Kordia sp. SMS9: one gene and its partner. The protein of the gene in region 2 binds, or shares a complex with, the protein of the main gene of each other region. Links are inferred from orthologs where the notes say so. Each region holds a gene or a part of one and is shown on either strand. Other genes may lie near its edges. The genes, in order: prmC and prfA.

Region 1 (15,922 bases), 1.5 Mb from region 2 along the record:
CAATGCAAACGGAACTTTAAATCTTAATCACAATTGGATTAAAACAAATTGGGTAAACTCACACAGCGGTTCAGTACCAGGTACTGTGAACGATCAAGGTAATAATCTAGCTGGCTCTGATCCATTGTTTGTAGATTTCGCGAATCAAGATTTCAACTTACTAGACACTTCACCATTAATTGATACAGGAAGTGCAATTCCTGCCATTCACCTTCCAAATCATAATGTATTGAATGAATATGTTATGCACACAAATAGTATAGTCAAACAAATTATAAACACTTTGGATATAGGCGCACTTGAAAACCAAGCTCCGCTGACAATTACGGACATTTCTGAAGAAAAAACGATGTTGTATCCCAATCCGAGTACTTCGTTGGTCAATATAAAAAACATTGAACCCAATACAATTAAAAGTATTGCATTTTACGCAGTCAATGGTCAATTAGTTTTAACGGCAACAGACACAACAATTGACATAAAAGATATTGCTAGTGGAATGTATTTTGTGAAAGTTAAAACTACAGATACTCAAACAATTTTCCGATTTATAAAACAATAAGCTAACCAAAACTTTATAAATAAACTTCAAAACACCGTCACCAACCTCAACGCTTCGCACGCACTTTCAACACCAAATTATATTCCCGTGCCAACTCATGAATTTCAGCATACAATTTTGCATAATCTTCATGAACATCTAAGGTTTTAAAAGCTAAAATACGCGCTACCAACATACGATAGGTAGTTTTTGCATGAATGCGTAGACTGGTGAAAGTAGGTGCATCATTAGCAGTGATTTCTGAGATTCTTGCTACAAACAATTTGCCAAATTCTGTATTGACAGTTTGGAGCCTACTAGCCCACTCTGACAATTGTAGCGATGCAACAGCTGCTTGTAAATCTTTTTCGGTATGCCATTCTTGCATCATATTGGAAATCAGTGCCGTTTGGGATTGATATGCCATGCGGTGTACATCCTTTCCATAACTTTGAAAATGTGTATGTAAACGCTTAGCTGCCGCTTGTTTGGTTGCGTCAAAATGATACTTATTTCCTCTTAATAAATGACGAATTCCCACATACAATTGATCGCGTTGGTTGTCGAGTAATGTCAATTCATTTGTTAAAGGTCGTTCTTGTTCAGTTTCAAAAACCGACGCTAAGGCTTGAATCGCAGTTTCAAAATGGTTTTGTTCGTTCATCAACTCTAAAGCAAATACATCATAGCTATCAAGCAATTTCAACGCATCTTTCATAAATTGCAAAAACTCGCTATTGCGATAGTTTTTTAACGAAGGTGACGGAAAGTTGTTCATTTTATGTTTTTTCTAATGATTCAATCGAGCATACTAATATAATTATATTTTCATTCATAAATTAGATTCGGGATTATGAATACAGTAACGTTTTAACAATTATTTATATTCGGATTCTAAAAAACAAAACTGTTTCTTATAATTACTTCTTTCGGAATATTAATTACAAAATTGTTTTCTTAATTTTCTCTTTGCGGAAAATGAATTACTAAACTGTAATTAGCATTCCGAAACATACAAAACATTCCTGCAACGCTGCAACAAGCTTCCCGCTAAAAACGAAAAGACCACGCTCCACTGTTTAATCAATAAAAATCATATCAATAATTGAAAGATTTAGCGCAACAAAAAATAATTTTAAATGATATCTTTGGGAATGAAGTTAAAGTTGAAGAGTTTAGTGTAAAAACAAAGAACATGATTAGATACTAACTGACAACTCCTAACTGACAACAAAAGCGAAGCAAAAAAGAAAAACCAAAAAGCGTTCACATTGAGCCTAGCAAAATGAAGCGACCTAAACCCAAAACCAAAAAACAATGCTTCTAGAAATCTGCGCAAATTCGTATCAATCTTCCATAAATGCATCAACAGCTGGTGCACAGCGTATCGAATTGTGTTCGGAATTGGCAGTTGGCGGCATCACACCTTCGTACGGATTGCTCAAAAAAGTAATGCACGATGTCAAAATTCCTGTGCAAGTGCTAATTCGTCCGAGAAGTGGCAATTTTACCTATTCAGATGCAGAATTCAACATCATGAAAGCGAATATTATTCTATGTAAAGAATTGGGCTGTAGCGGAATTGTTTCTGGAGTGCTGCACAAAGATTTCACTATAGATTTAGAACGAACCCAAGAACTCGTAGAACTCGCCAAACCAATGTCATTCACGTTTCACCGCGCGTTTGATTGGACACCAAATCCGACAGAAGCCATTGTACAATTAGCAGATTTGGGCGTAGCTCGTGTGTTGACTTCAGGACAAGCAGAAAATGCAGAAAAAGGCATCGAGTTGCTTCAAACATTGCAAAAAATAGTTCCAAATCGTTTGATTATACTGCCTGGCGGCGGAATCAATCCAGAAAATGTGCAACTCTTCATTGATGCTGGATTTCAAGAAATTCACAGTTCGGCTACGAGTTTTCAGCAAACCATCAACACACCAAACATCAGCATGAATAGTGAGAAATTTATAAGCGATACACACATCCCAATTTCCAACACCGAAAAAATAAAACAAATCCTAGCACGCATTCACACCAAATTATGAACAAACTTTTACCGCTCTTAGCAGTCCTCATATTAATTAGTTGTGCAAAAACGGAAGTGCCAACGGTTGCAAACATTCACCAAAACTGGGAATTCAAAGCAACGACAGATTCAACATGGAATTCGGCAAGTGTCCCAGGCAATGTATATTCAGACTTATTAAATCATACAAAAATCCAAGATCCGTTTTTTGGCGCAAACGAACTCAGCGTTCAATGGGTTCCTACGAAAAATTGGGACTATCAAACCACATTCGAGCTTGACGCAAAAACGTTGCAAAAATCGAATATCGAACTGACTTTTGAAGGTTTGGACACCTACGCACAAATTTACCTCAACGATTCATTACTCGGAAAAACCAACAATGCGTTCCGTACATGGACTTTCGACATTAAAAATCTAGCGAAAGCGAGCAATTCCTTACAGATTCACTTTCAAAAAACGAGCATTCAAGAAGAAAAAGAAACGGCGAAATTAGATTACATATTGCCGCCTGGCGCACGTGTATTTACACGAAAAGCACAATTTCAATACGGTTGGGATTGGGGACCGATTGTAAATACTTCGGGAATTTGGAAACCGATCAAAATTACGTCGTGGAACAATATGAAGTTGGACGATGTGTATTTTAAACAAGAATCACTAACGGATTCACTGGCTTCATTGAGTGTAGAATATACGATTTCCTCTGATGAAGATGTAAATGATGCTTCTTTCGAGATAAAATACGGCGAAACAACACATACAGCCAAAACACCTATTTACAAAGGCACACATACATACGCAACACGATTTCAAATTAAAAACCCAAAACGTTGGTGGACGTATAATTTGGGCGAACCACATTTATATGAGTTTGACGTCACACTAAAGCAAGGAAACGACATCAAAGGACAAGAAACGGCAAAAGTTGGTTTGCGAACCATTCAATTAATTCGAGATAAAGACAAAGCAGGAGAAACCTTTTATTTTAAACTCAATGGCGTTCCGGTGTTTATGAAAGGTGCCAATTACATTCCGCAACACAGCATGCAAGACAAAGTGACGGATGCACATTATGAAAAATTATTAAATGATGTTGTCGGTGCCAATATGAATATGTTGCGCGTTTGGGGCGGCGGAATTTATGAAAATGATATCTTTTACAAATTATGTGATGAAAAAGGAATACTAGTCTGGCAAGATTTTATGTTCGCTTGCGCGATGTATCCCGGAGATGCAGCATTTTTAGAAAGTGTACAGCAAGAAGCGATTGATCAAGTAAAGCGATTGCGAAACTATGCTTCTATTGCACTTTGGTGTGGAAACAATGAAAACAATGAAGCGTGGCATCGTTGGGGTTGGCAAACTGATAAAACAGAAGCTCAGAAAAAAGAAATCTGGGATAGTTATGTGACAGTCTTTAATCGAATTCTTCCAGAAACGGTTGCCAAATACAATCCGTCTATTTCCTATTGGGAAAGTTCCCCAAGTTACGGACGCGGCGATGCACGTTTTCAATTTGAAGGCGATGCGCACGATTGGGGCGTTTGGCACGATGCATTTCCGTTTGAACGTTTTGAAGAAAAAGTACCGCGTTTTATGAGCGAATTCGGGTTTCAGTCGTTTCCTTCGTATGAAGCCATTCGGTATTTTACGGGAGAAGATAGTATTAGCATCAATCACGACAGTTATAGTACGCATCAAAAGCATCCGCGCGGTTTCAAACTGATTCGTGAATATATGGAACGCGATTATCCGGTACCAACTTCGGGTGACGATTATGTATATACGAGTCAATTAACGCAAGCCAAAGGTATGACAATGGGCATGGAAGCACAACGCCGTGCCATGCCGTATTGTATGGGAAGTTTGTATTGGCAATTAAACGATTGTTGGCCCGTAGTTTCATGGTCGAGCATAGATTTTATGGGGAATTGGAAAGCGCTGCATTACAAAACAAAAAAGTCTTTTGAAGACGTGTTGATTTCTTCTGTGGTGGAAAATGATACCATTCACACGTATATTGTTTCTGATAAATTAGAAGCCTTGGAAGGTGAATTAAACCTTAGTTTTTTAGATTTTGAAGGATCAAAAATTCATGAAATAAAGAAAAACATAAAAGTCCCTGCAAACACAAGTCTATTAGTTGCGGAAACGCCTGTTTCAGACATCAATGCCAATCCAAGCGATTATGTAATGAAAGCAGTCTTCGACTCCGCTCAGACTGCGAATGCTTCAAATTCAACTTCAGCTTCGAGTTCAACCTCAACTTCCCTATTCTACGTGGCACGTCCAAAAGAATTGAACTTACCTGAAGAAACTATTTCGACGAAAGTCACCAAAACCGAAGTTGGATTCACCATTGAAGTTTCTGCCAAGACGTTACAAAAAGATGTATTCTTTCATACCAAAGCTAAAGGACATTTTTCAGATAATTTCTTTGATGTATTGCCAAATCAAACAGTTACCATTACGTTTACCACAGAAGCTGAGCATATTGATGATTTAGCATTTAAGACCTTGAATGGAATTCAACAACCTATTGTAAAATAATCGTGCCTTTTTTGGTATTTTAGCCTTCAATTAGACTTTCAACTTATGAAAAAAGCTGTATATATCGTTATTCTAACTTTCATTATTTCCTGCACTTCCAAACCAAAGCCCGAAGAAATTATTGGGAACTATACGTTTCAACTATTACAGAATATGCGCAATCTTTCCCAAGAAGAATTTAATTCTTACTTCATCAGTTTAGAAGAACTGCGGGAGTTTGCCAAAGACAGTACGATTGAAGATACGTTCAGAAATGCTATTACGAATGTTTCAAAAGAAACACACACTATGCGACTACAGCAAGCCTACGAAATGATTCAAGAATCGGGCTATCGTTATCATATTGACTGGAGAAACATTACGTTTAGAGAATATCCGTATACGGTACGAAATGAAAGTGGCGTTGCTTTTCAAGACGGATTTGTCGCGTTTGATTTCAACGAAAAAAAGTTTGTCACTAAAATTGTTTCCATTACTTTTAAAAACCAACAACGCTTGTTCAATTTATCAAACATTGAACCTGTACGAAAGCAATAATCTTTGATTTTTCATGATGAAAAAAGTATATATTCTCCTAATTTGTGTATCCCTTTCGGGAATGTTCCATGCGTGCGACTCTAATTATGTATCGCACTCCAATGTAGGCAAACATGTGTTTCAAATTTTGAAAACGCTTGATACGCTTCCGAAAGAAACATTCCGTGAAAACTTTATCGCTTTTGAGCAACTTAAAAGTATGATCAATACTATTAAAGAAGGTGAAAAGTTAATTCCTAAGATTGCTCAAATGACCTCAGAAACGTATAATTCTGACATAAATTATATTTTTGACAACATCCGTGTAGAAGGAGCTAATAATTACATCCTCTGGAAAGATATTGAGTATGTAGATTATAAACACCAAACGACCAGAAACCGAAGCATGACGCTAAATTTTGGAACATTGTTTTTTAAGAAAAATCAAGAAAACTTCAAAATCGGTATATATTGGCTGACAGATTTAAATGTTTCTGGGCTGTTAGGTTTGGGCGGATTGCAACGCGTGGAATAACACCTATTGGCATGTGTCATACACTTTTAAAACTTGCCAAATCCAATAATTATCCTCAAAACAAATCATTTTCATGAAAAAATTAGTGCTTGTTATTATTGTGTTGAGTTATATATACGTCCTTTCTTCTTGTGATGAAAAACATGTAGCGCCCAGCAATGTAGGAACACATGTGCTTGGCATATTGCAAACGCTCGATACGCTTTCTGAAAGTAATTTTGAAAAGCACTTTATATCGTACAATGAACTCCACAACACGATGTCTGATATTGGAGCAGCTGCCAGAAAAGCTTTCTACGATGCACCTTTAGACAAAGACAGTTATGCAGAAGCTATCAACGACTTATATCACCAATTTAAAGTAGGAGAAATGAAAAATTATATTACTTGGAAAGATATGGAGTATGTTGATTTTGAATATCGAAAATATAGCGACTATGGAGTTACGCTGATTGCAGGAGTTTTACGCTTCAAAAATAGCAAAGCAAATTACAGCATTAAAATTCATTGGTTGTCCACTCCCAAAACAGCAGGCTTATTAGAATTGTTCTCCTTCTGGGAAATGAATCTATAATTTTTTTATCTTTAACCGCAACGAATATGGCTGTTTTATGAAAAAACTATCTTTTGTGTTGATCGTATTGATCGCCACTACACTCTTTCTTTCTTGTCAACAATCAAAACGCCTTTCCAAAAGTGAAGATGTAGGTCCGTATGTAGTACATCTGTTGAAAAACTTTGAAAATACTTCGTTAGAAGACTTTAAAAACAAGCTGCTTACGCTAGAGGAAATCAAAGCGTATGGAAAAAAATATGCGGATACACTTTCACAAGAAACGATCAAAAGCATTGAAAGTATTAAAAAAGAAAATTACGAGAATCTCACCAATAAGGCTTACAATGACATCAAAGCTGGCGGAGAAAAGTATAATATTGATTGGAATGCCATTACATTTTATCAATTTGACTTTAAAGAACGTACTGCTGATGGTTTGACAGGAATTGGTGGAGAATTGCTTTTTACGTTTAAAGATACCATTTATGAAGTTCGAACCACTGCTTTAAAACTTGAAAATAAGTACATTCCTGTCATTGCAAACAGACTCAAACAAAAAGAACCTACCGAATAATATAGCTTATCAACATTTTAACACAACTTCTCATGAAAAAAACACTATTCCTCTTCATACTATCGCTAACAATTAGCTTTTCAGCGTTTGCTCAGATAAATAAAAAAGTGGATATGCCAGAAGCATTAGGCATGTATGCGTTTAAGCTCTTACAAAATTTTGAAAACACTTCTGATAAAGAGTTTATTTATAGCTTGTTAACGTTAGAGGAATTGAAAGCATATACCACCAAACATGTTGATGCTGAAGAAAGTTATACTAAAAGAGAAATCAATAGATTAACCACTGAAGAATACCATGCAAAAATCACTAAAGAATACACTGAACTCCAAGAAAATGCTAAGACCTTTAAGATCAAATGGAGTGCTATTGAATTCGTAGATTTCACCTATGAAGAAAAAGCGGAAGATGGTTTCACAGGCATTCAAGGAAAGTTATTTTTTAAACACAATAATGTAACGTACCGAACCAAAGTAGATGCCTTTCTAATGGAAGACAAATATGCTCCTTTGATTGTAAGAAGTCTTATAGAAAAGAATATAAATTAATTGGTTTTCAACCATTTTGGTGTTGTTTTTGGAACAAAATTACGCATGCGTTCTAACAAGATTTGAATGTCTGTTTCAATGATCAACATGTCAAAATTCTTAGGTTTCAACAATTCTTTCTGCATCATAGTTTGCATCATCGCGATAAGTTGGTCATAATATCCATTGCTATTTAAAATTGCCACAGGATGTTCCATTTGAGCCAATTGCAAAGCGGTGATGACTTCAAAAAGCTCTTCTAGTGTTCCAAATCCACCAGGCAATGCAATGAATCCTTCTGCCATATCAATCATTTTCATTTTGCGTTCTACCATGGTCTCTGTGGTGTGCAATTCCGTGAGTTCAGTATGAACAACTTCTTTGCGTTTCAAAAATTCAGGAATCACACCAATCACTTTTCCTTCATGTTTCAAAGCAGTATTGGCAACCGTTCCCATAATTCCAATTCTGGCGCCACCATAAATAACAGTAATATTTTCTTCGGCTAATTTCTTTCCCAATTCGGCAGCGTCTGCAACGATTTTCGGATCGTTTCCTAAACTACTTCCACAATAAATGGCGATGCTTTTCATGTATTTGTTGATTCGTTAATTTGTTGATTGTTGATTGTTGATTGTTGATTGAAACTATATTTTCATTTGTAATTTAATAGTATCCATCTATATCGTTGCCAAGACCATCCGATCCACACCAAAAATATCTTTTCGCAACTCTATATTATGAAATTGCTTTTCCTTGAGCATTTCCACCATTTCCTGTCCTAAATATTGATTGATTTCAAAATACAAGCTTCCGTTTGGTTGCAAGTATGCTTTCGCGAGATTGGCAATTTGATCATAAAAAACCAACGGATTGTCATCTGCTACAAACAACGCGGAATCTGGTTCGTATTCCAACACATTTTTCTGCATTTCAGCTTTTTCCAAATTCCGCACATACGGCGGATTCGATACAATAAGATCAAACAACAATTCGTCTTCTTCAAACACGTTCAAGTCTTTCAAAGACAATACATCTGCCTGCATGAATTCGACAGAAACATCATTACGTTCTGCGTTTTTTTGTGCCACTTTCAACGCATCTTCTGAAATATCGAGCGCGTATACGTCGGCGTTGGGTAAATTTTTCTGCAAAGCAATGGCAATACAGCCACTTCCTGTACCAATATCTAAAATTCGAAGCGGTTTATCTTTAAAAAGTTTTTTTATATTGAGTAAAATCAAAGCCACCAATTCTTCCGTTTCTGGTCGTGGAATTAAGGTGTGTTCATTGACAAAAAAATCCAAACCATAAAAGTGCGCTTTTCCTAAAATATGCTGAATCGGTTTTTCAAGTTTCAATTCGCTCAACGCTTCAAATAGCGGCGTTTCTTGCGCTTTGGTAATGACAAAATCAGGCGTTAACACCAACGCAAATCGCTCCAAACCAACATACGCTTCTGTCAGCATAAAAAAGAAGCTATCCACTTCATTCTTTCCGTAAATGTCGTCCAATTCTTTGTGAAATATGTCTTGTATGTCTTTTAGTAGCAAGGTTTTTTAATTAGATCGCTTTCGCTGTTCGCTGTCAGTTAGTTTATTGATTTTCGATAAATTTATTTTCAAACGCCCTATTATATGGACTTACGCTTACTTTCTTAAAATTCTATTTTCTTGATTTTTATAAGAGTACCGTTTTATTATTTTTTTCATTCTTCAAATATATCTAATTCTTTGATGGCTTTATCTACGATTCGCTCGTCAATATAGTGCTTTTTCAAGACTGTATCTGTTGCGTGCGAAGATAGTCATTTTGAATTACCAGTTTATGATGAAGCTGTCACCAGTATCAAGCTGAGTTATGCGCAATTAGTACTATTGATTGATGGGGTTTCTATTGCGCATGTTCGCGGGAAAAAGCGTTATAAATTGCCTGCATAAATTGGGTGAAAACATTGTGGTTTATCTATAATATTAGTACTTTTCTCTTGTGAAAAATGGTAGTGCTAATCGAAGGAAGAAAGGAAAATACATCATACAACACTCCTACAAAAGAAAACCAACCACATTTAGCTAACGTGATTGGTTCTTTGGATAGACTTTGGGAGCGTTTTAAAACAAGTCATACTACAATGATAGAAATTGTAATAAAACAGCTTAAAATTGCTCTTAATCAAAACTAACTATCAAGACTTTTTAGGGCAAAAAAAGATTAATTATTTCTTTGGAAAACTAAGGTATCTGTTCCACCGTTTCCTCCGCTAACATCTTGTAAACTTATGGTGGTAGAAGAATAACTAATAATATCCCAATCGTCATTCAAATCAAAGAAATTGCTTGTGTTAGGCACGTTGAACGAAATAGTAAAGTCGATATCATCATCAGAACTACTATCATCATTACTGTTGCTACTATCGGTTACTGACCATGTTCCTTGTACTTGATCGGTTCCATTACTCGCTGTAACGGTTCCGCCATCAGCAAAAGTAAAAGTATAATTGTTAAAATCGTTGGTTTCGTCTTGTCCAGAGTCTACATAACTGGTAATTCTCCAAGTATTGGTTTCTGCAATATCCTTAATTTCAGCAATGGTTTGCGAATTGTCAATGACAACATCATCGTCTGTATCGCAAGTTGTTGACATCAAAGAGAAACTCAGCATGACTAAAAAGCCTAAATAAAGTCGTGTTTTCATAAGAAGTGTTTTTATAGTTTAGAAAGTGTTAATGTATCTGTGCCACCACCGCCACCGCTGACATCTTGTAATTGTACTTGCGTGTCAGAAATAGAAATCACATCCCAATCATCGTTAAATTCATCAAACGGAATGGCTCCAAAATTTAGTAGTAAAACACTGCCAGAACTCTGTACATCCCAAGTTCCGTTAATGGTTGCACCATTGACAGCCTGTACGGTACCATTATTAGCAAATGTGAGTTGATATCCGTTATAATCTGCCGTTTCATCTACGCCGTCGTCAGTATACGAATCTACTATCCAAATGCCTGTTGTTAAAATGACATCTAAGTTCGTGTTGCCGCCTCCGCCAGAAGGATTTCGTTCAAAAGTTAAGTAATCAATACTTCCATCGCCACCACTTACATCTTTTAAACGTATAATGTCATTGGTAACTTCCAACACATCCCAATCTTCTGCCAATTCATCTAGTGGAATTGTTGTGCCAAAATTTAAGTTCAATTCCAAAGGCGTATCATCACCAACTCCAGTATTCCAAAAACCATCCGTAATTGCACCCATTAAGTTAGCTGTTGCCGATCCGTCCGAAGAAAAGTTAAATTTATAATCCGCGTAGTCCGCTGTTTCATCCGTTTCATCAAAATAATAGGTAATGTACCAATCGCCCATTGTGAGTGCGTTTACCAAAGCAGTATCATCAACAATTCCATTATTTCCTGTAGAAGAACAGTCGCTTTCAAATCGCAAACGATCATCACCCAATCGCAAATCAACTTTGGTTTCATCGCCTTCTTGTTCTATTTCGTGAAGATTCCACGATGCGTTAAAGTCTGGTAAATCAGGAATCGTAATCGCTACTGTAATCCCATTTCCGCTTCCAGAAGATTGCCAAGTTCCTGTAAAAGTATCATTCCCAAACGCTACTTGAACACTTCCATCCGTTGCAAAGTTGAATTTATAACCTACATACATATCTTCCAAGTCGTTGTCATTTCGTTCTAACTTATCAACTGTCCAATTGGAACATTGACTTAACACAGTTGCTAATTGATCATTGGTACAATTGTCGCAATCATCATCATCATAATCGTTGTCATCGTCTTCATCGCAAGCATCATCGTAGGTATTAATAACGTTTTCCAATTCCGCAAAATTATTGATGGTGATCGTTTCGCCATCATACGTAGTCACGCTAATCGGGAATTGAACCGTAATGATATCATTGACATCTATATTTTCAATAAACGCATACATTTGTGCATCATTCATGATAGAAATCGTTTCTATCAATTCATTATTTGTATTAAAGAACGAAGCAACAATTGGATAGTTAAAATCCAAACATTCAATATCGTCATCTGCTTCATTTTCGCCAGCACAATTGTCTGTAAATGTGGCGAATTCGGCTGCATTGTTAATCACAACTTCTGTAAAATCAACTAAAATAATAGTGATTGGAAATTCAATGATCAAATCGTCATTGTCATCTTCAAATTCTTCAAAAATAGCTTCAATCGTTTCAAAATCATCTTCCGAATCTACAATGATTTGCAATCCGTTAACTACGACTGTAACTGGCAATTGAACAGAAATACAGTTTGCATTATCAATGATATTATCAAAAGAACCATCATTAGTTGCAGTTCGTTGCATCAACGTTTTTACAGGTGAGTTGATATCTAATGTTTGTTCCTGCGGCGCTTCAATAACTTCCATGTCTTCTGTTCTACAGGAAGTAAACACAAGCGCTAAAAATAAAGCGGTTGTTAAAAGTTGTGTGAGTGTTTTCATAATTATTTGGGATTTTATTTTTTCCTTCTTTTACTATACAACAACCACGAAATTAAAATCCCTGACTTTTTTTAAAAATTTTTTACCTATCTTGATTTCAATATTTTTTTTGTGAAAAAAGAACTAGAAACAACGGTTTGTGAAGAACGTATTTTTGAAAGCCTCTATCGAAAGCTTTCCAAAAGTATACACGATTTTTTATACTATAAGTATGGAAGTACGTGCAATCCGAATGATACTACGCAAGAAGCTTTTTTAAAACTTTGGAACAATTGTAATACAGTTTCGCCCGCAAAAGCTAAATCTTTTCTGTTTACAGTAGCAAATAATATGGTATTGAATCAATTGAAACATGAAAAGGTAAAACTCAATTATCAAAAAGCGAATACCAAAACGCATACCCACGAAAGTCCAGAGTTTATTATGCAAGAAGCAGAGTTTTTACAAAAATACAATGCTATTTTAGAGGATATGAAAGAGGAATACCGTGTCGCTTTTTTATTAAGTAAGGCAGAAAACAAAAAACAAAAAGAAATTGCAGCCATGCTAGGAGTTACTGTAAAAGTAGTAGAATATAGAGTTCACAGAGCTTTTATGATACTAAAAGAACAATTAGAAGGATTTAATTTAAAATAATCAGGGATTTTTAACCATGAGTTGTTATATATAAAATGTACTAGAAATGGACAATGATAATTTGATACAAAAATGGCTGAATGGCGAGCTTTCAGAATCTGAATTGAAGGATTTTGAACAAAGTGCTGATTTTGAATATTATCAGTCCATCATCAAAAATGCGCAACGATTTAAAGCGTCAAACTTTCACACGGTTGATGATTATGAAACGTTTAAAGCGAAAAAATTAGTTGCGCAATCGCAAAAAAGAGGTTTTTCAAAAGTATGGATGCCATTGATGAAAATTGCAGCTGTATTTGTGGTTTTTGTGGGATTCTATCTTTTCTTTTTGAATGATTCCTTAACGACTATCACCACCACGGCGAGCGAAAAAACGAACATTGTATTACCGGATGCTTCCGAAATTGTGCTCAACGCTGAATCGTCAATTACGTATGATAAAAAGAATTGGAGCAATGAGCGAATGATACAACTAAATGGAGAAGCTTTTTTTAAAGTTGCCAAAGGAGAAACATTTGATGTGATTGCTGAAAAAGACACAGTTCGTGTTGTAGGAACGCAATTCAATGTAAAAAAACGAACGAACTATTTTGAGGTAACATGTTATGAAGGTGTTGTTAAAGTTTTAGCAGGAACGCGTCAACGTATTTTGAAACAAGGCGATCAATTTGTGATCTTAAATAATGAATTGACAGAACGAAAACTGAACAATACAAAACCGTATTGGACGCAAAATCTAAGTTCATTTTCGGCAGTTCCGATCCAAGAAGTGTTTGACGAGATAGCGCGTCAATTTGATGTAAACATTTCCACAGAAAACATTAACAATGATCAACGCTTTACAGGAGGTTTTCAGCATGATGATCTGCAAAAAGCCTTGCGATCAGTTACCGAACCTATGAATTTACGCTTTGAAATGAGTGCCAAAAAAAGTGTAATCGTATATGAAGTTAACCAATAACATATATGTAATTTTCATGGTTTTGCTCCTTACTACTTGTAGTTTTGGACAAAATCGAATTTCAAGTACTGACAAAGAGTCTTTAATTGCAGTTTTAGAAAATGTGAAGAAAGAGTTTCAAGTCGAATTTAATTATTCACAAGAACAACTCAAAGAAGTAAGTGTAACGACGCCCGATTTTTCAACATCACTTTCCAAAATATTACTTCAGCTCGAAAGAGAAACAAAGTTTACATTTCAAAAAATTGACAGTCGGTTCATTATTGTAAAGTTAAAAAAAGGAGTAATCGTTTGTGGTTTTTTAAAAAATAATGACACAAATGCTCCTATTGAAGCAGCGACCGTTCAAGGCATAACAAACGCTACAACAAGTGATGAAAATGGTTTTTTTCGCTTGCAAATTTCTTCTCCAAAAGAAATCATCACCATACGTCACATATCTTATAAAACCGTGCAACGTATTAGTGAAAACTTTACCGAAAAAGGATGCGGAAGCGTATATCTTATACAACAAACCGAATCACTTTCAAGTGTCATTATCTCCAACTACATCGCATCAGGAATTAGCAAACTTAGCAATGGCTCATTCACTTTAAATTTTAAAAATTTTGACATGTTGCCAGGAATGATAGAAAATGATGTCTTGCAAGCTGTTCAGGCTTTCCCAGGTATTCAAAGCACCAATGAAACTGTTTCAAACCTAAATATACGTGGCGGCACTCACGATCAAAATCTAATCAAATGGGATGGTATTAAAATGTATCAATCAGGACATTTTTTTGGATTGATTTCGATGTACAATCCTCAAATTACCCAAAACGTTCAATTATTAAAAAATGGTACAGATACGAGCGAAACTGATGGTGTTTCAGGAACAATAGCTATGGAAACGGCTAAAAACATTTCAACAACTTTTAAAGGAAGTGTTGGAGTAAATTTTACCGATGCCAATATATTCTTTGACACACCACTTGGTAAAAAATCATCCATACAAATTGCGGCGAGGAAATCAATTAATGACCTGATAGAAACGCCTGCATATAATGCCTATTTTGAGCAAATAGAGCAGGATACAGAAGTTCAAGAGAATCAAGAAAATATTATCAATTCTGACAAAAGCTTTGATTTTTTTGACACTTCTTTTCGTTGGTTATATAACATAGACGATCGTAATGAATTGCGATTGAATGGAATTTTTGTGTCTAATACATTGCGTTTTACCGAAACATTGTCAACGGATACTGTAGAAGATTCCAGAGAAAGTAACTTACAACAAAATAGTTTTGCAGCAGGATTGTATTTTAAAAATAATTGGAGAGATAAATTGTTTACAACGCTTGAAATTTATGAAACAGACTATAAGTTAAAAGCCATCAATGCCAATGTTTTAGATGCGCAACGGTTTTTACAAGAAAATAAAGTTTCAGAAACCAGTGCAAAATTAAAATTGAATTATCTGTATAATGACAACTTTACCATTACTGCGGGATATCATTTTGTAGAAACCGAAGTAACTAATTTAGACGACATTGATATTCCTTTAATTCGTTTGTTAATTTCTGAAGTGTTACGCACGCATGCTTTCTTTACAGGAATTAACTACAGTTCAAATGACAAAAACACACAAATCAGTTTGGGAGGACGTTATAACTATCTTGATAAGTTTCAAAAACACATCATTGAACCTAGATTTAGTTTGAGTCATACGTTTTTGAATGATTTTATCGTTGAGGCACAAGCAGAATTTAAGCACCAAAACACGTCACAAATTATCAACTTTCAAAATGATTTTTTAGGAATTGAAAAAAGACGTTGGCAATTATCGAATGATAACGATATTCCTGTGCTTACCAGCAGGCAAATGTCTGTTGGACTCAATTATCAAAAAAACAATTGGTTGGCAAGTGCAGAAGCATATTTTAAAGAAGTTGACGGAATTACAACACAAAGTCAGGGTTTTCAAAATCAATATGAATTTACAAAAGCAAATGGGCAGTATAGCGTTT
Region 2 (15,921 bases):
ATTTTTGTAAATGCCGTGAAAGATATTACGTTTACGGATGCAAAGAATATTTTATTGGGCGCAGATAACGCCGCTACACAATATTTGGAAGGAAAAACAACCACAGCGTTGTATAATAAGTTTCAACCTGTAATTCAAAATTCGTTTGCCAAGGTAGGCGCGGACAAAATTTGGACAAATTTGATTAATAATTACAACAGAATCCCATTAGTGAATAAGGTAAATCCTGATTTGACCGATTACGTAACCACGGAAGCACTGAAAGGTGTGTATACGATGATTGCAGTTGAGGAACAAAAAATTCGCACTAAAGTAGGATCGAGAACTACGGATTTGCTGAAGAAGGTTTTTGCGTTGCAGGATTAGTTTTTTTAGCTGTTGGCTGTTGGCTGTTGGCTGTTGGCTGTTGGCTGTTGGCTGTTGGCTGTTGGCTGTTGGAAAAATACTTTTTTCATTTAAAATTCAACATTTAGCATTTAGCATTTAAGATATACATAACACCATTGCAGGATTTATTTTGCGATGGTTTTTTTATGGGAAACCGTAAACAATTAATAGTTTTTTTACTTATTATTACATATTAAAACCACAATGTAAGATGACTAAAAAGCTACAAAGAATTGCTGCAATTATAACTTTTATTGGTGTCTTAGTTGCCTTATTTTTAAACATTAATAAGATTAAGAATTTGTTTTCATCCAATGCAGATATTACTGGAGAATGGTATGTAAGTTTTCAAGTTAACGAAACAATGCATAATGCGTATCAAGGAAAAGTGAGTGAGTATAAAATACATTTTATGCAAAATAGTGAGCAAATTAAAGGTGATGGAGAAAAGTGGAAGTATGACAATAAAGAACTGCCTTCAAATGAACATGATCCGCTAATAATTACAGGGAAATATAAAAATGATAGTATTTATTGTACGTACATACTGAAAGGTAAATTACGAGAAAGTACAGGAAGTTTTGTTGTTGCATTGGAAAATAATGAATTGAAAGGACATTTTTCCGGAACTGCCGCAGCTTCAAAAGGAAGTGTTCATGGTAAACGAGTTAAGTAACAGATGAAATATCTTTTCTCCATATTCTTTTTTGCTACAGTTTCATGGTATTGCCAAGCCCAAAATGTCTACAAAACACCTTCGGGAGCGCGATATCATTTGAGTTCGTGTAGAATGGTGGAAAATGTTTCTAGCAAATTATCAGGCGTTTCGGAAATTGATCAGTATCAATTAACACCTTGTAAAATTTGCAAACCACCTCCAAAACATAAGTTACGGAAAGGAAATAATCTAAGAGATAAATCTGTGGGAACTTCCAAAAAAACAGTTCGCTGCAAAGACATTACTCAAAAAGGAACTCGTTGTCAACATAAAACACATCTGGCAAATGGCTATTGTTTTCAACATACAAAACAAGATCAAAATTCACCTAAAAACGCTTCTAATTCATCAAAAAATACAACGTCACTTTGTGGTGCGCGGACAAAGTCTGGAAAACGTTGCCGACGTAAAGTAAAAGGTAGCGGATTTTGTTATCAGCACGATTGATTTTGGTTATTAATTGAAAATTGAAAAGGTGAAAAGATTGAATGAAAATAACTTCTCATTGTTAGTTTCTCACTTTCAGCGAGTTTGATAAAATACTGCGTTTTTCATTGGAATTTTTGTTCTTTTTACACACTAAATTCGTAGCAATTTTGTACCTTATTAAGATAACTCTTAATTACACACCATGGATAGAATAAAAATATACACAACCAACGAACAGATTCAGGCAATGGACGCCAAACATATTTTAAGTGAAGCCGGAATTAACTATTTTGAAATCAATAAAATGGATCGTTCGTATGCAGGAATGTTAGGCGGCGATATTGAATTGCATGTTGCCAAAGAAGATGCGGAAAAAGCATTGGAGCTGCTTGCTGATTTAAAATAGACTTGATGAAATTACGAATTAGGCGTTGAATGCTTCTTCCTGCTTTTTAGGTAACATCAATTTATAAACTCACTAAAATACTAGCGCAACAAACAAGTCTATTATGACGAGAACACCAAAAATCATTACTCCTGAAGAAAAAACGGATTCACTTTTAGGCGGCATGCGCAATTTATTATTAAATTCGGAACAAACTGCTGGCGATGTGTATTTAGTAGAAGGATTGATGCCGAAAGGAAGTGAAGTTCCGCTACATGTTCACACCAAAGAAGACGAGATTTTTCATGTACTCGAAGGCGAAGTCGAATTGATGCTAGGCGATGAAACGATACACGCAAAAGAAGGAACAATTATTTATTTACCTAGAAACATACAACACGGTATTAAGACCTTGGGTGAAGAAACGGCGCGCGTATTGAATTATGTAATTCCTGGTCAAAATTTTGAAAACTTCTTTAACGAAATGAAACAATTGGGCAAAGATGTTTCTCCCGAAAAAAGGAGTGAGCTTGCCAGCAAGTATGGGATTTCATTTCTGTAAACATATACATTTCGTAGACATACTGCATTTTTTGTACCTAAAAACAAACTCTCAAGTAAAATATTTTTTAAATTTCTATGGAAATTAATCACCAAAAGAAAATTTTACGTGTATCGAAATCGTCAAACAATAGTTCCAGGTAAACAACTTGCCGTTGCACATAGTTTACAAAAAAAGCCGAATCGTGGTGCGATTTTCCAATTGGTTGATAATAGAGCTGTTTCAAGTCTTGAAGAACATTTATTTCATCAAAAAAATAAAGATCAAGTATTACAAAGACAAGTAATTCAACTTGGCAAAGGCAAATATGGAGATTCTGCAAAATTAGCAAGAGAGCGCTTTAAATTAGGTGGAGGAAAAAAAGTTAAAAGGGTTGATTTTAAAAAATGGAAACGCGGAAGAGAAGCACAACATTTAATTCCTGCACAAGTGTGCAGAGATTACGGAATTCCGAAGTCTTGGGCAAATAGTGCTACAAACGGAATGATGCTACCTTCTGGCAGACGTAGAACCAATCACTTACGTTTAACACGTTTAGACAAAGGGAAAATGCACCATATTAAAGGTGGTGGAAGTCATCCAAATTACAATAAATATGCTTTTAGACTTGCAAAGCAGTATCAATGGAAAAAAGGAAAAGTTACAAGAACTCAGTTTGACAAACTCACGGGCGTTTTAAGGAAAGAAAATAGACCTAAAAGATCAGGTGCTGCGAGTGGATATATTGATGATTTGGGCTAAATCTAAGTGTTTTCACCCTTTTTTTCTGCTTATAATTTTTAGTACATTGCTCACACTTAAAAAGTTATCATTATGGAATGTTCAAATCTGCTAGAAGCAGCGTTAAAAAAAAGAAATATTGATCAATCGTTATTTCAAGAATCAACAGATAAAGTATTGATTACCGATTTGCAACGAACGCTTTTCGAATTGGGCTTTCGCAAAGAATTAAAGTGGGACAATTACCAAGCTGATGGCGATTATGGAAATGCTACAACTGCGGCAGTTGCTGCTTTTGCCAAAAAAAATAATTTTCAAAGTGATGGAAAATCTGTTACGGACGATTTGGCTAAGTTGATTTTAGAACGACACGATTTTCTCCCAGAAATGTATGTGTTGTGGGCAATTCACGATTCTGATCTTCGTACTAAAAAGTACATTTCCAAAGGCACAAAAATGAGCGTTACAGCAATTCAAGTATTTTTGAATACAGAAGGCTATGGCGAACAATTGAATTTTGAAAAGTTTGGTGCCGATGGTTTTTATGGAAATAGCACCCGAAATGCAGTTATAAAATATGCCAATGACAACGGAATTGACTCTGATGGCGACTCGCTCACACGACCGTTGATTGATCTTTTCCTAAAAGACATCAAACGATATTATGGAAGTAGTTGGAGCGATTTGGCACCTAAAAATCTTCCCAATAAAAAATCGCCTTTGGTGTTATTTGAAGCTTCTAATTTTTCAGGAAAACCCTGTAGAGCTGATGTTGAATTTGTGCCTGCGCTCGAAAAAATTAACGGTTATGCCAAAAAAGCCAATGTTTTTGTGTACGTAACAAGTTCGTTTCGAACCACTACCAATGTGCAAGGTGCAATTGTACCGCCAGCTACGTTTTCCAATCATCTAGCAGGACACGGAATTGATATGAATTTACAGTATGGTAATGGACAATGGGCAAACTCAAAAGTATTGACTAAGTATCCAAACGTTCCCGAGCCTGTAAAGTACTTTTTAAGCCTAATTATTGACGACCCTGAATTGCGCTGGGGCGGAAATTTCAACACCAAAGATCCTGTACATATCGACGATCATTTGAACAAAGACAGAGCTGTTTGGAAAAAACGCTATCAAGCGATGCAAGAAGCTGTACAACTTGGAAAAGTATAGCCTTAGCTATCGTTTTATTTTATAACGCAGAAGTTGATGTGGAACTTCGTCCAAATATTTTAGACATTAGATCGGATGAATTTGGAAGATATTACTATCATCACAACGAGTTTGGTGGTTGTACGAACTAGAACAATACAACAATGCTATTGCTACGTTTGATGTTGCATTACACTTATATTCAAATTTCGCGGAAGTTATTCATTACAAAGCAATTTGCCTTCAAAAATTAGGAAACTCAGCGCAAGTAACGCAATCATTTGAATCCGCAAATCGTGAAGGCAAACTAGGAAATACTATTAACGAAGACAATGCGGTGTATGAATTGTATCCGTATCAAATTCGTTGGTAATCATTGTTGTTTCTTTCAGAAAAAATAAAAAGCAAATCAAAGTTCGCAAACATTTAATCCCAACATGGTAAACATGACTCAGAAGGTGGAGGACAAGAAGTTGATGGTACACAATGATCGGTTAATCTATCAGGAGGACAAGGACCTGTAATACAACCGATAAGTTTCGAAATATCAATGTATCCACCAGATATATTCTCCCCATTCAGTGAAGAAATTGATTTCTTATTTAACTTGAGCGATGTTAGATTCTTTTTTTTCATTTCATTATATTTTAGAATTAATAATGAAACGAATCTAATACAAGAGCTAGGCGAATACAAGTTATACGTATGACGATTCCGTGAATTGGCGGAAATTCAAAATGTAGCGTATACAAATCGTATACAACTTCTGTTTTTATGTAGTATACAGTCTGTTCATTATATAATATTCTGTAACTTCATTAAAAATATTATATGTATCATTCTGCCAAAAAATCAAAAAAGCAACAAAAAGCAGTGGGTAATATTACATTATCAAAAAAGAATGCTCCTTTTGAATTCGTGGATAATCGTCCGCATCAACTTATAGAAAAAAACGCTTTAAAAAATTCTTCTGAAAGTCCAGATAGCACCCATCTTATTTATCAATTAGGCAAGAAGAAAAAGGATGAAAAAATTGGTCCGCCTAAAATGTATAAAATAGTAAAAGAAGGTTGGAACGATGAAGAAGCAATGGAAAAACATTGCTGGAGTTATTGTGAAGACTCACATGTAACACTTGTGAATGCCGCTAGAAAGTTGGGGTTAGATCCGCCAATGCTAGGACACGGTTCTAAAAAAGTCGCAGGTGGAACCGCTAAAGATGCTACTTTATACAATGTCTTTAAAACATATATGGAGTATAAGTTGAAAGATTATTCAGGACGTACTTTGGATAAAAAAGCTAAACAGGCTCTAAAAGAATAGGTATCTATTTTCCAATAGCTATTTGACTTTTACATACAAACCATCAAACGCAGTTTTCCAGGTTTTTTGATCGTTCGAAGTTTCCCAATGTTGCCGAACCGAACCATTTTTGTTGAGTGTCCACGTAACTCTGTTTACATATTTTTGACCTTTCGGAGAAGTAAGCTCATCGCTCATTAAAATCATTTGGTTTCCTACTCTATCTCCTTTTAGATGCAAACTCGCGCCTTGATTGTCGATCCAAATTTGTTCCCATTGTTTTTTCTGAGCATTGTAAAAATTATAGCTTGTTCCGGTATACTTTGCCTTCGCACTTGTCCAATTTTCGCGTAACACACAATCATCTTCAATTTTAGTAATTGTATTATTTCCTGCAAAAGTACCATCGGGATTGGTGACTTTCCAAGTTCCTACCCAAAAGTCAAACGCTTGATGGTTTTCGGTACAACATTTACATTTGCTTTGTTGTGCTGTCAATGTAAACGAAGCTATTGCAATACAAATGAGTAGTAATTTTTTCATACTATGAGGAATTAATTTATGGGAATTAAGATACTGTAAATTTTAATGTCTCCATCAAAAAAAAGCTTTTTCACTGATACTCAAACCCTAAACTTTTGCATTAATTAACATTTTTTAATCAATTTCTAATATTCTCTTAACATATAAATCTAGGTTTTCATCCTATATTTGTACTGTTGTAAAATTCTACTACAACATTTTTTGGGTTAGTTAAAAAATAGAAAATCGGGTCTCATTACCCGATTTTTTTATGTAATTGTTTAAAGTACTCAAAAGCTTTCGCAAGTCGTGAACCATACCAACTAAAATATTCGCCGTCTACAAAAACGATTTTTGCATGCTGCGTACATCGTCCAAGTTCAAACGCGTGTTCCTCTTTAAAAGGATATGGCTCTGAAGATAGCATTACAATAGCTGGATTGCCTTCTAAACGCATTTTTTTGATTTCTACTTCTGGATATCTTCCGTGTGATGCGTATATATTTTCAAATTTGCACAGTGTCAATAAATAATTGATAAACGTATCTTCTCCCGCTACCATCCAAGGTTTTCGCCAAATAAAATAGGCTACCTTTTGCACGGGAATGTCTCTGACAAATTCTTGAAAATCTTTTAAATAAAATTGAATCTTATTGTTAATTTTTGAAGCTTCTGTGTTGCACTTCAACATGGCACCATATTGCGAAATCATTTCCATAGATTCATCAATATTTTTTACATCCGAAACATGTACAGGAAATAATTTCTCCAGTTCTTCAACAATTTCTTTGCTGTTTTCTTCTTTGTTGCAGAGAATCAAATCGGGGTGTAATTCCTTTATTTTTTCTAATTTAATATTTTTTGTGCCACCCACAACGGTTTTGGTACTTTTAAAATGATACGGATGTACACAAAATTTGGTGATCCCCACAATGCGTTCTTCCAACCCTAAATCATATAACAATTCTGTTTGCGATGGCACTAACGAAACAATTCGCTGCGGTGGTTTTTCCAACGTAAAAGTTCGTTGCATTTGATCGGTGAATTCCATACTTCGACAGGCGCTGTATTAGTTATAATTGAAAGGTTATTTCGTTAATATTACAGCCATTTGCACTTGTAATTCTTGTGCTTTTTTCGCTGCTGCAGATGCAAAATCTGCTTCGTTGGATGCGTAGATAATCCCACGAGAAGAATTGATCAACAAACCAACCGTGTCTGTCATTCCGTATTTGCAAACGTCCTGTAAGTTTCCGCCTTGCGCACCCACACCAGGAACGAGTAGAAAGCTCTCAGGAACAATCGCTCGGATTTCTCCTAAAAAAGAAGCTTTCGTCGCACCAACTACGTACATTAAATTTTCGCTGTTCTCCCATGTTTTAGACGTTTCTAGCACATGTTTGTACACTTCTTTCCCTTCAATAGTTTTCGTTTGAAAATCGAACGCGCCTTTATTGGAAGTCAACGCCAATAAAATAGTATGTTTTCCTTCAAAAGCTAAAAAAGGTTCTACCGAATCTTTCCCCATATATGGTGCCACTGTTACCGAATCGAAAGCTAAATCTTCAAAAAACGCTTTCGCATACATGCTCGACGTATTTCCGATATCGCCGCGTTTTGCATCGGCGATCGTAAAAATTTCAGGATGCTTGGTGTTTAGATATTGAATCGTTTTTTCCAATGCTTGCCAACCTTTAATTCCGTATGCTTCATAAAATGCCGTATTGGGTTTGTAAGCGACTGCTAAATGCTGTGTAGCATCAATAATTGCTTTGTTAAACTCAAAAATCGGATCGTCAGTTTCTAACAGGAATTTTGGAATCTTATTCAAATCCACATCCAATCCTATACATAGAAATGATTTCTTTTTATGAATTTCTGCAATTAGTTGTGTTGTGGTCATTGTTATTTTTGTTGCTGGTTGTTAACTGCTAGTTGCTGGTTGTTAGTTGTTAGTTGTTAGTTGTTTGTTGCTGGTTGCTTTACATAAGGGATTTTTTCATAACACACAAACAACAGACAACTACTAACTGACAACTACATTAAAACTCACTCGCTTCTTTTAACTTTTCTGTATTTTCAACAAGCATCAATTCATCTAAAATCTTTTGAATATCTCCATTGATAATGTTTGACAAATCGTACAGTGTCAATCCAATTCTGTGGTCCGTGACACGACCTTGTGGATAATTGTAGGTTCTAATTTTGGCACTTCTATCACCTGAAGAAACCATGCTTTTACGACGAGCAGAATCTGCTGCCAATTTCTTTTCCAATTCCTTTTCATACAAACGCGAACGTAAAACTTTCAACGCTTTTTCTAAGTTTTTATGTGACGATTTTTGATCTTGACAACTTACCACTAATCCCGATGGTCCGTGATGCAATCGAATGGCAGAATACGTTGTGTTTACCGATTGTCCTCCAGGTCCTGTAGAGGTGGTACGTTCTATTCGTACATCGTTCATGTCTAATTCTACATCAAATTCTTCGGCTTCAGGCAATACCATGACGGTTGCTGCACTTGTGTGTACACGGCCTTGCGTTTCTGTTTGTGGCACACGTTGTACACGATGCACACCAGCTTCAAACTTCATGGTTCCGTATACATCTTCACCAGAGACTTCAAAAATAATTTCTTTGAACCCGCCAGAAGTTCCTTCACTGTAATCTACTACGCTTACATTCCAACCGCGACCTTCGCAATATTTTGTATACATTCGGTGTAAGTCTCCCGCAAAAATACTGGCTTCGTCTCCTCCAGTTCCTGCGCGTACTTCCACCACTACATTTTTACTATCTTCTGGATCTTTAGGGATTAATAAGAATTTAATTTCTTCTTCCAACACTGGCAATGCATCTTTAGCTTCATCCAATTGCATTTTTGCCATTTCTACCATTTCGGCATCGCTTCCATCAGAAATAATTTCTTCAGCTTCGGCAATGTTGTCTATGAGTTCTTTGTATACATCGCGTTTTTCTACGAGTATTTTAAGATCTTTATATTCTTTATTGAGTTGTACGTATCTTTTTTGATCTGCAATGATGTCTGGTTGAATAATTAAATCATTCACCTCATCAAAACGTTGCTTTACTATTTCTAACTTTTCTAACATGGAACTTCTCTTTTCAGGTTTGCAAATTTACAATTTTTATTGATTGTTTATAGTTTTCTATTGATGATCTAAAACACTTTCTACAATGTCGCAATTTTCTTTTGAATAGAATTGAATTATCTTACTTTAAAATTGCACATTTAGTACTAGAATATTGAGTAACCATTAAAATGAACACACATGAAAAAAAGAGATTTGAATTCATTAAAATTAAACAAAAGTATTATTTCATCATTAAAGGGAGGATTGCACAGCATTCCTATTGATAGTGACTGCACTTCTTTAGGAGATGGAACGCCATGTCCTGATACGAAACGCGATTGTGGTACACAAAGTTAAAGATACTTTACGAATTGCATATTTTAAATGTATAGCTGCATCATTTTCTTCGGAAGATGATGCAGTTTTCTTTTTTACAAACATTACTATTATTACGGATTTTCCATCGGCAACATCCATCATTTCTTAGTAGTTTTATAGCTTAACCACAAACCTATATATCATGAAAAAAAAGCAAATTAATTTAAAACAATTAGCATTAAAAAAGTCGAGAGTAGCATCATTGGAATCTGATGGATTAAAAGGAGGATTTCAGTCGTGGACAGGAACTGCGGAGCCATGTTTTCCTAGTGAATTTGGATGTGGCGGAACTTTTGGTTGCCCACAAGAAACTGACGGTTGTCCTCAATATACTGATGCATGCGTAACCGTTGGTTATGGTTGTCCAGCACCTACAAACGGATGTGGATTCACACAAATTGGATGTCAATCTGATTCAGTTTGTCCTCCAGGAGTTCAATGCTACTAAGAATTATTTTTAAATCACAAACAAGAAAGGCTTTCATGTATTTGAAAGCTTTTTTTATACCAATTATTTTCATTTTATTACCATTTACACAGTATTACTTTTATTTCTTTATTTAGCAATTCCATTTTGATAGCTTTGAGACGTATACACTCAAAATTTATAATCATGAAAAAACAAAAATTATTGCTAAAAAAATTACAACTTTCCAAGTCAAAAGTTTCTAATTTTTCTACACATCAAATTGTTGGCGGCTCATTTTTGTGCGTCACTGATACTTGTTGCGGTCCGCCAAAATCTGTATATCCAGATATCTGTCCAGTTTCGGACGGTTGTCCAAATCCTTCGGATGCATGTCCATCTGCGGCTTGTCATTCTTTTGATTGTCAAACCATAGTAGGCTGCACAACAGATGCTCCAACTTTGGCTTGTTGGTAAAAGTTATACCAATTTATACATAAAATGACACAAAATAACAAAGGCTTTCAAATACATGAAAGCCTTTGCTGTAGGTTATTTTGGGTAAGATTTATATTTTTTAGAATACACGTACAATGTTGAATCCGAAGAAAATATCGCCGTCAGTCCAATCGCCTTCTCCATAACTTAAAAATCCTGGTTCGTTTGTCGATTGTGCATTAGAGAATAACAATTGAAATACGTGTCCGCCAGTTTCAATATCCACACCAATTGTTAATGGATTTTTAAAGGCAGTATCATCCGCTCTACTAAAGTTATACGCATAATCCATATTGATCGACATACGTTTGCTTACTTTTAAGCGTCCACCGATTCCCATGGCAAATTGATCGTGTTTTTGCGAAGACTCTAACGTTAAGTTGTGACGCACATACGATGGTGCCAATTCCAAAGAAAAGCTGTTGTTAAATCTTCTTGAGATTAATAGTTGTGTGGTATAGCTTAAACGATCTTCAAACGTTAAGAACGGAAAGCGATCTTTTCGTACTTGCGTGTTGATATTCGCGGTAGCATACCCAACCAAACTTACGGGAAAGGCATCTGACTGATCTTTTAGCTTCATTTTTGTAGAAAGCGCATAGGTTTGGCGCAACGATTCTCTACTGATTCCAAATTGCCAACCTTCAAAAAGTCCGTATACCAATTGAATTCTTGTATTGGCATTGTCAAATCCGAAAAATGTGGTCAATCCGTCATCTAAGGTTCCAAATCGGTGTGATACATATAGATAAAAATCGCCTTTTGCTGCGACTTTTGTCGATTGTATATTCATAATTCGCATCGCCTTAAATGCTGGCGACACAAAGGTTTCTGGTGTTGCTTCGTCTTCTAATTCGTCAAGTAAATCATCTTGCGCAAGCAAACTTATACTGCTCAAACAGCATAAAAGAAATATGTAATAATGTTTCATTTGTATTATTTTTTGAGAATGATGGCTTTATCTAGTTTCAATTCGCCAAGCAAATCGTCGTAACCAATGATTCTTCCTTTGATTCTTATTTTTTGGTCTTCTGTTAAGTTGTCGGTTTTGGTTCCTTCTTCGAGTTGAAAGTAGAAACTTCCATCCACGGAAATCCCTTTTACGTCTTTTGCTGTGATAACGCCCGTTACTTCAATGACTTTATCGCCTGCTTTTGACCATTCATCTGCGTTGGCTTCCATTTTACTTTCAAATTCTTGGGCACTTCCTGTGTACACAACTTCCATATCATCTAGCGTTTTGTGAGCTTTGTAGATGTATAAATATCCTCCAACTCCAACAATGACTAGTACGACTAAGGCAATGAGTATTCTTTTTTTACTTTTTTTCGATAAGCTCATAATTCAAAGTGATGTTAATTTCTTTAGCTATTTTTTCACGAACAATACTTGGAATTTCAATTCCGAAATCTTGTGGTTTTACAGAAAGAAATGATGCAACCATTATTTTGTCTCCATTTTTGGAAACTTTTGCTGTAGTGGCTACTTCTTTGGCTTTTCCTCTTACCGTAAGTGTTCCTGTCAAGTTGTATTCTTTGGCTGTACTGGATAGATCGGACATATTGAAACCTTCTAGTTTTCCTTTGAAAGTTGCTTTTGGAAATTTATCCGAATCCATATAGTTTTCGTTAAAATGTTCTTCCATCAACGCTACTTTGAAGTGAAATGATTTGATAAATAGCAACGCTGCTAATTCGCCAGAGTCCACTTTTAAGACCGCTGTTGTACTGTTACTTTTTGCTTCTACTGGCTCAAATGCTTCTACCGAAGCTTTGAAATCGGTCGTTCCTGTTTTGGTATAGTATTTTTGTGCTGCAACAGTTCCGACTGCTAAAAACAAGCACAGGTGTAGTAATTTCTTCATATTGTTTATTATTGGTGTTGATTTAATTTTCTAAAAATCCATCTGCTGCCCATTGTTCAATAATTTGACGGTTTTCTGGCGGCATTTGCCCTGATGGTGGCATTGGGTTGGAGGCATTATTGATACGATTGATTACGTTTCCTTGCTCCACGCCTGCTCTGGCGTTGGCATATCCATCTAATTGTAAACCTGCGTTTGCACTTGGTCCACTGTGGCAACCTACACAGGTACTGTTGAGAATAGGCGCTACATCATCGTCATACGTTACACTTTCTACAATTGGTGGTAAATCTTCAATTTCCACTTCGTCAATCGTATTCGTGGTACAGTTGTAAAGTGTAGCAATGACTACTGATACTATTACTAAAGTTACTTTTCGATACATTGTTTTTAATTTAATTCTTATGTTAGGTTTATTATGATTTTGCTGATTCTTTTTCTTTTTCTGAACGTACTAATTTTTTATGAATTTAGACTATTGTCTTTAGTTACACAATTTTTCCCCATCATTTCTAAAACAGTGTAAATTAACACCATTTTCCCTTGTAAATACTAAAGAAATTGCTTGAAGCGGAAATATACCCCTTGAAAAGGAATCCTGTTTTTGGATGATTCTGTGATTATTTCTGAGTTTTTCATGCTTGTTCTTTTGTGTCTTTGTACAACTCGTATTGGTAGGATTCTAAAAAATAAAAGTAGTCGCATTTTGAATGCTTCCCTGTAACGAATCCGCTTTTTACTAGTAATTTTCCGACAGTTTGACGTATTTTTAATAGTTTATACTATTTTTAATTTATTATGAATCAAATACATAGCATTTTAATTCATTGCGGCAACTTCCGTAGGACGCACACCAAATTCTTTTTTGAAGCATTTGGAGAAGTACGACGGACTTGAAAAGCCATATTTAAACGCTATTTCAGCCACAGTGTCCGAATTGGCTAACAATGCAGTTTTCGCTTTGTTGAGTCGGATGAATGTGATGAGCTGACTTGGCGATTTTCCAGTTGCATCTTTTATGCGACGTTGTAATTTTCGTTCACTCACGCCTGTTTCTCGCGTGAGCATTTCCACACCAAAAGCATTGTTATCTAGGTGTTCATCAATAATTTTTATGACATCTTCTAGGAATGAATCATATTTTGAAAAACCATACGGAAATGATGTTTTCACTTCTGTATTTGATGTATCTGTTACATGATACAACTTGCAAAGTTGATGCGTTTTATAGGTTAAAATGGACGTATCTTTCGAGAAATTGAATGCGACACCTGACAGCAAATGTTTGATGGCTTGTGTTACTAAAATTTTGTTTGGCTTTATCAACGATAAAATTGACGCAATCATGTAATTGTCTCTTTTCGTTAAAGGATCGTCATGATTTGCAGCACTTTCTTTCATGTAAATACCAGCCGAAAATGGTATTCCTTTTGCTTTTAAATCATTTAATATGTTGATTCCCGAAGCAATGGCTTTGCTTGGCACTTCAAACGCAGCCATAAAAAACTTTTTTTCTTTGCTGATGATGGTTCCTCCATTTTGAATGATGAAATCATCCAATTCCTGAGATTTTACACTGAAGTTAGAAGCGTTGATGATTTGTCCGAATAAAATGGTAGAGAGTCTTTTTTTATAACAACCATCACACGGAGGCAATTGACGAATGAATGTTTTCATTTCGTCCAACACTTCTCTGGTATTTCCAGCCCAAAATAGATGATCGTTTCCGTCAAATTCTACAAATTTTGCATCGTTGATGCGTTCTGCAATGAATTTGCCTTCTTCAATTTTTACATCAATGTCGTTGGTACGCTGCATTAACAACGTAGGTACTTTTATATACTCTAAGATATCAATGATGTTTACTTGTGTGTTCATTTTGGTGAGTTTCATGGCAGCTCTTGGGCTTGCACCTGAACGAAAGTAACTTGCCAACCAGCTCATAAATTGCCGATCGTTTGCTTTGGATGGCACTAAGGATTCTAGGTTCATTTCTCCACTTCCCCAGTCATTTTCTATCATGTCGTACACCTTTTGACGTTCTTCATCCGTTGGCGCCCAAGGATAATCTTCGGAATATCTTCGTTTTGCAAAAATTCCAAATGTAATCAATGCAATCACACGATTTGGATACGTGGCGCTGAATAAAGCCGAAACACTTCCGCCTTCCGAATGTCCAAATAGAATGGCTTTTTTGGAATTGGTGGCATCCATGACGGCTTTGATATCTTCCATGCGTTCTTCTAGCGTAGACAATTCCACAATACGATCGGACAAACCTGTGCCTCTTTTATCAAAAAGAATGATGCGCACTGATTTTCCAAGTTCTTGAAAAAAGTCTACCAATTCTGGACACGCCCACATCCAGTCGATGTTGGAAATCCAACCTGGAATGTACACCAAATCTATCGGGCCAGAACCAAAAACTTGGTAGGCAATGCTAAGGTTTCCGCTTTTTGTGTATTGTATTTTAGGAATCATCTGTATATTTTATGCTATTTAATACTAAGCCATAGCGTAGGTTACTATGTAATAATAATTTTCAACTTACCATAAAAAAATAAACTTCTATATATGAGTTAAGCTATCAAAAAATTGATATTTATCCTAATTTGGAACATAAAAGTTATTGTGTTTCATTATTACATGCAATGGTTACAATTTGGGGTTGTACCATTATTTTTTTATCAATTTGATGGTTTTGCTTGCTTCTTCACTGTAAAGTTTCATGAGGTACATTCCGCTTTGTAGGTTGTTAACATCTATCGTTTCTAAACGTGTGTTTTGCGTTTTTACCATTTGTCCGTTCACATTGTATATTTCAATACGTTCAATACGTGTTTCAGGGCTTTTAATGTTTACTGTAGTCACAGCAGGATTTGGATAAACCGAAAGGTTTTCTAGTAGTGTATCTTCTACCGAAAGGGTAGAAAAATCAAATGAAGGCGTTCCAGATAATCCAGAAGCATTTGGGTCTACTACATTGACAAATTCTGCGGTTCCGTTGTCAATCATATCTGCTTGCATGAAACTTTTTAACGGAGTTACTGTCGTTGCTAATGCAGAATTGTTGGCTAATATTTCTAGAGTTCCGCTTGTTGGTGCGCCATTTATTTGAAATGTTACTATTGATGTCGTTGTTCCTGCAGATGGTGCTGGTAATGATGCAGGACTTCCCAAAGTTTCTGTTATTAAGTATCCGTCAATTGTTGGTTGTGCTACATTGGTTCCGTCGAAGAACGTAGCACTTGCAGCTCCTCCAAGAGAAGAGGTTACCGTTGCGGTAACTCCGTCAGGCACAATAATGGTGAATCCGTAACTCTGTACAGAGGTTGCAAAGTTAGATGCGCTCGCATTCGGCACCGCTCCAACAGAGAAACTGTAATTTCCATTGTCAATTAGTGTGTACGTATAGCCATCTTGGGCATTCATTTGTACGGTAAATAGGCAGTAAATTGCCATGAATAGATTGGTTGTAAAAGTAATTTTGTTCATCATGT

The links.
Region 1: the proteins of prfA (region 2) and prmC are in contact, whole or in part, in a crystal structure (PDB 2B3T), measured with the Escherichia coli proteins. The link is inferred for Kordia sp. SMS9 from one-to-one orthologs.

What each region holds. Positions count from the first base shown.
Region 1 is NZ_CP031153.1:3,652,374-3,668,295, reverse strand. Bases 7,450-10,384 are described here. They hold prmC (peptide chain release factor N(5)-glutamine methyltransferase), read right to left. Parts: upstream 9,386-10,384; coding sequence 8,513-9,385; downstream 7,450-8,512. Other genes in these bases: KORDIASMS9_RS15460 (hypothetical protein), read right to left, coding at 10,044-10,384; KORDIASMS9_RS15465 (hypothetical protein), read left to right, coding at 9,829-10,014; KORDIASMS9_RS23740 (TIGR00730 family Rossman fold protein), read right to left, coding at 7,850-8,425; KORDIASMS9_RS15475 (hypothetical protein), read left to right, coding at 7,450-7,853. Also shown: KORDIASMS9_RS15515 (T9SS type A sorting domain-containing protein), read left to right, coding at 1-562; KORDIASMS9_RS15510 (DUF6261 family protein), read right to left, coding at 609-1,319; KORDIASMS9_RS15505 (copper homeostasis protein CutC), read left to right, coding at 1,859-2,590; KORDIASMS9_RS15500 (glycoside hydrolase family 2 protein), read left to right, coding at 2,587-5,124; KORDIASMS9_RS15495 (hypothetical protein), read left to right, coding at 5,170-5,661; KORDIASMS9_RS15490 (hypothetical protein), read left to right, coding at 5,675-6,175; KORDIASMS9_RS15485 (hypothetical protein), read left to right, coding at 6,249-6,749; KORDIASMS9_RS15480 (hypothetical protein), read left to right, coding at 6,787-7,305; more of KORDIASMS9_RS15475, read left to right, coding at 7,338-7,449; more of KORDIASMS9_RS15460, read right to left, coding at 10,385-10,526; KORDIASMS9_RS23730 (hypothetical protein), read right to left, coding at 10,538-12,319; KORDIASMS9_RS15450 (RNA polymerase sigma factor), read left to right, coding at 12,431-12,955; KORDIASMS9_RS15445 (FecR family protein), read left to right, coding at 13,002-13,916; KORDIASMS9_RS15440 (TonB-dependent receptor plug domain-containing protein), read left to right, coding at 13,900-15,922. UniProt on the Escherichia coli protein: Methylates the class 1 translation termination release factors RF1/PrfA and RF2/PrfB on the glutamine residue of the universally conserved GGQ motif, i.e. on 'Gln-235' in RF1 and on 'Gln-252' in RF2.
Region 2 is NZ_CP031153.1:5,112,056-5,127,976, forward strand. Bases 7,257-10,190 are described here. They hold prfA (peptide chain release factor 1), read right to left. Parts: upstream 9,294-10,190; coding sequence 8,220-9,293; downstream 7,257-8,219. Other genes in these bases: pyrF (orotidine-5'-phosphate decarboxylase), read right to left, coding at 7,265-8,080; KORDIASMS9_RS23555 (hypothetical protein), read left to right, coding at 9,474-9,632; KORDIASMS9_RS21705 (hypothetical protein), read left to right, coding at 9,796-10,101. In the rest of the region: KORDIASMS9_RS21640 (DUF4197 domain-containing protein), read left to right, coding at 1-366; KORDIASMS9_RS21645 (hypothetical protein), read left to right, coding at 599-1,063; KORDIASMS9_RS21650 (DUF5763 domain-containing protein), read left to right, coding at 1,067-1,552; KORDIASMS9_RS21655 (DUF2007 domain-containing protein), read left to right, coding at 1,737-1,940; KORDIASMS9_RS21660 (cupin domain-containing protein), read left to right, coding at 2,044-2,481; KORDIASMS9_RS21665 (hypothetical protein), read left to right, coding at 2,590-3,222; KORDIASMS9_RS21670 (M15 family metallopeptidase), read left to right, coding at 3,295-4,374; KORDIASMS9_RS21675 (hypothetical protein), read left to right, coding at 4,493-4,726; KORDIASMS9_RS21680 (hypothetical protein), read left to right, coding at 5,185-5,676; KORDIASMS9_RS21685 (hypothetical protein), read right to left, coding at 5,695-6,198; KORDIASMS9_RS21690 (ABC transporter substrate-binding protein), read right to left, coding at 6,434-7,228; KORDIASMS9_RS21710 (hypothetical protein), read left to right, coding at 10,267-10,536; KORDIASMS9_RS21715 (DUF5777 family beta-barrel protein), read right to left, coding at 10,637-11,488; KORDIASMS9_RS21720 (hypothetical protein), read right to left, coding at 11,494-11,898; KORDIASMS9_RS21725 (YceI family protein), read right to left, coding at 11,876-12,421; KORDIASMS9_RS21730 (cytochrome c), read right to left, coding at 12,444-12,806; and 2 more genes. UniProt on the Escherichia coli protein: Peptide chain release factor 1 directs the termination of translation in response to the peptide chain termination codons UAG and UAA.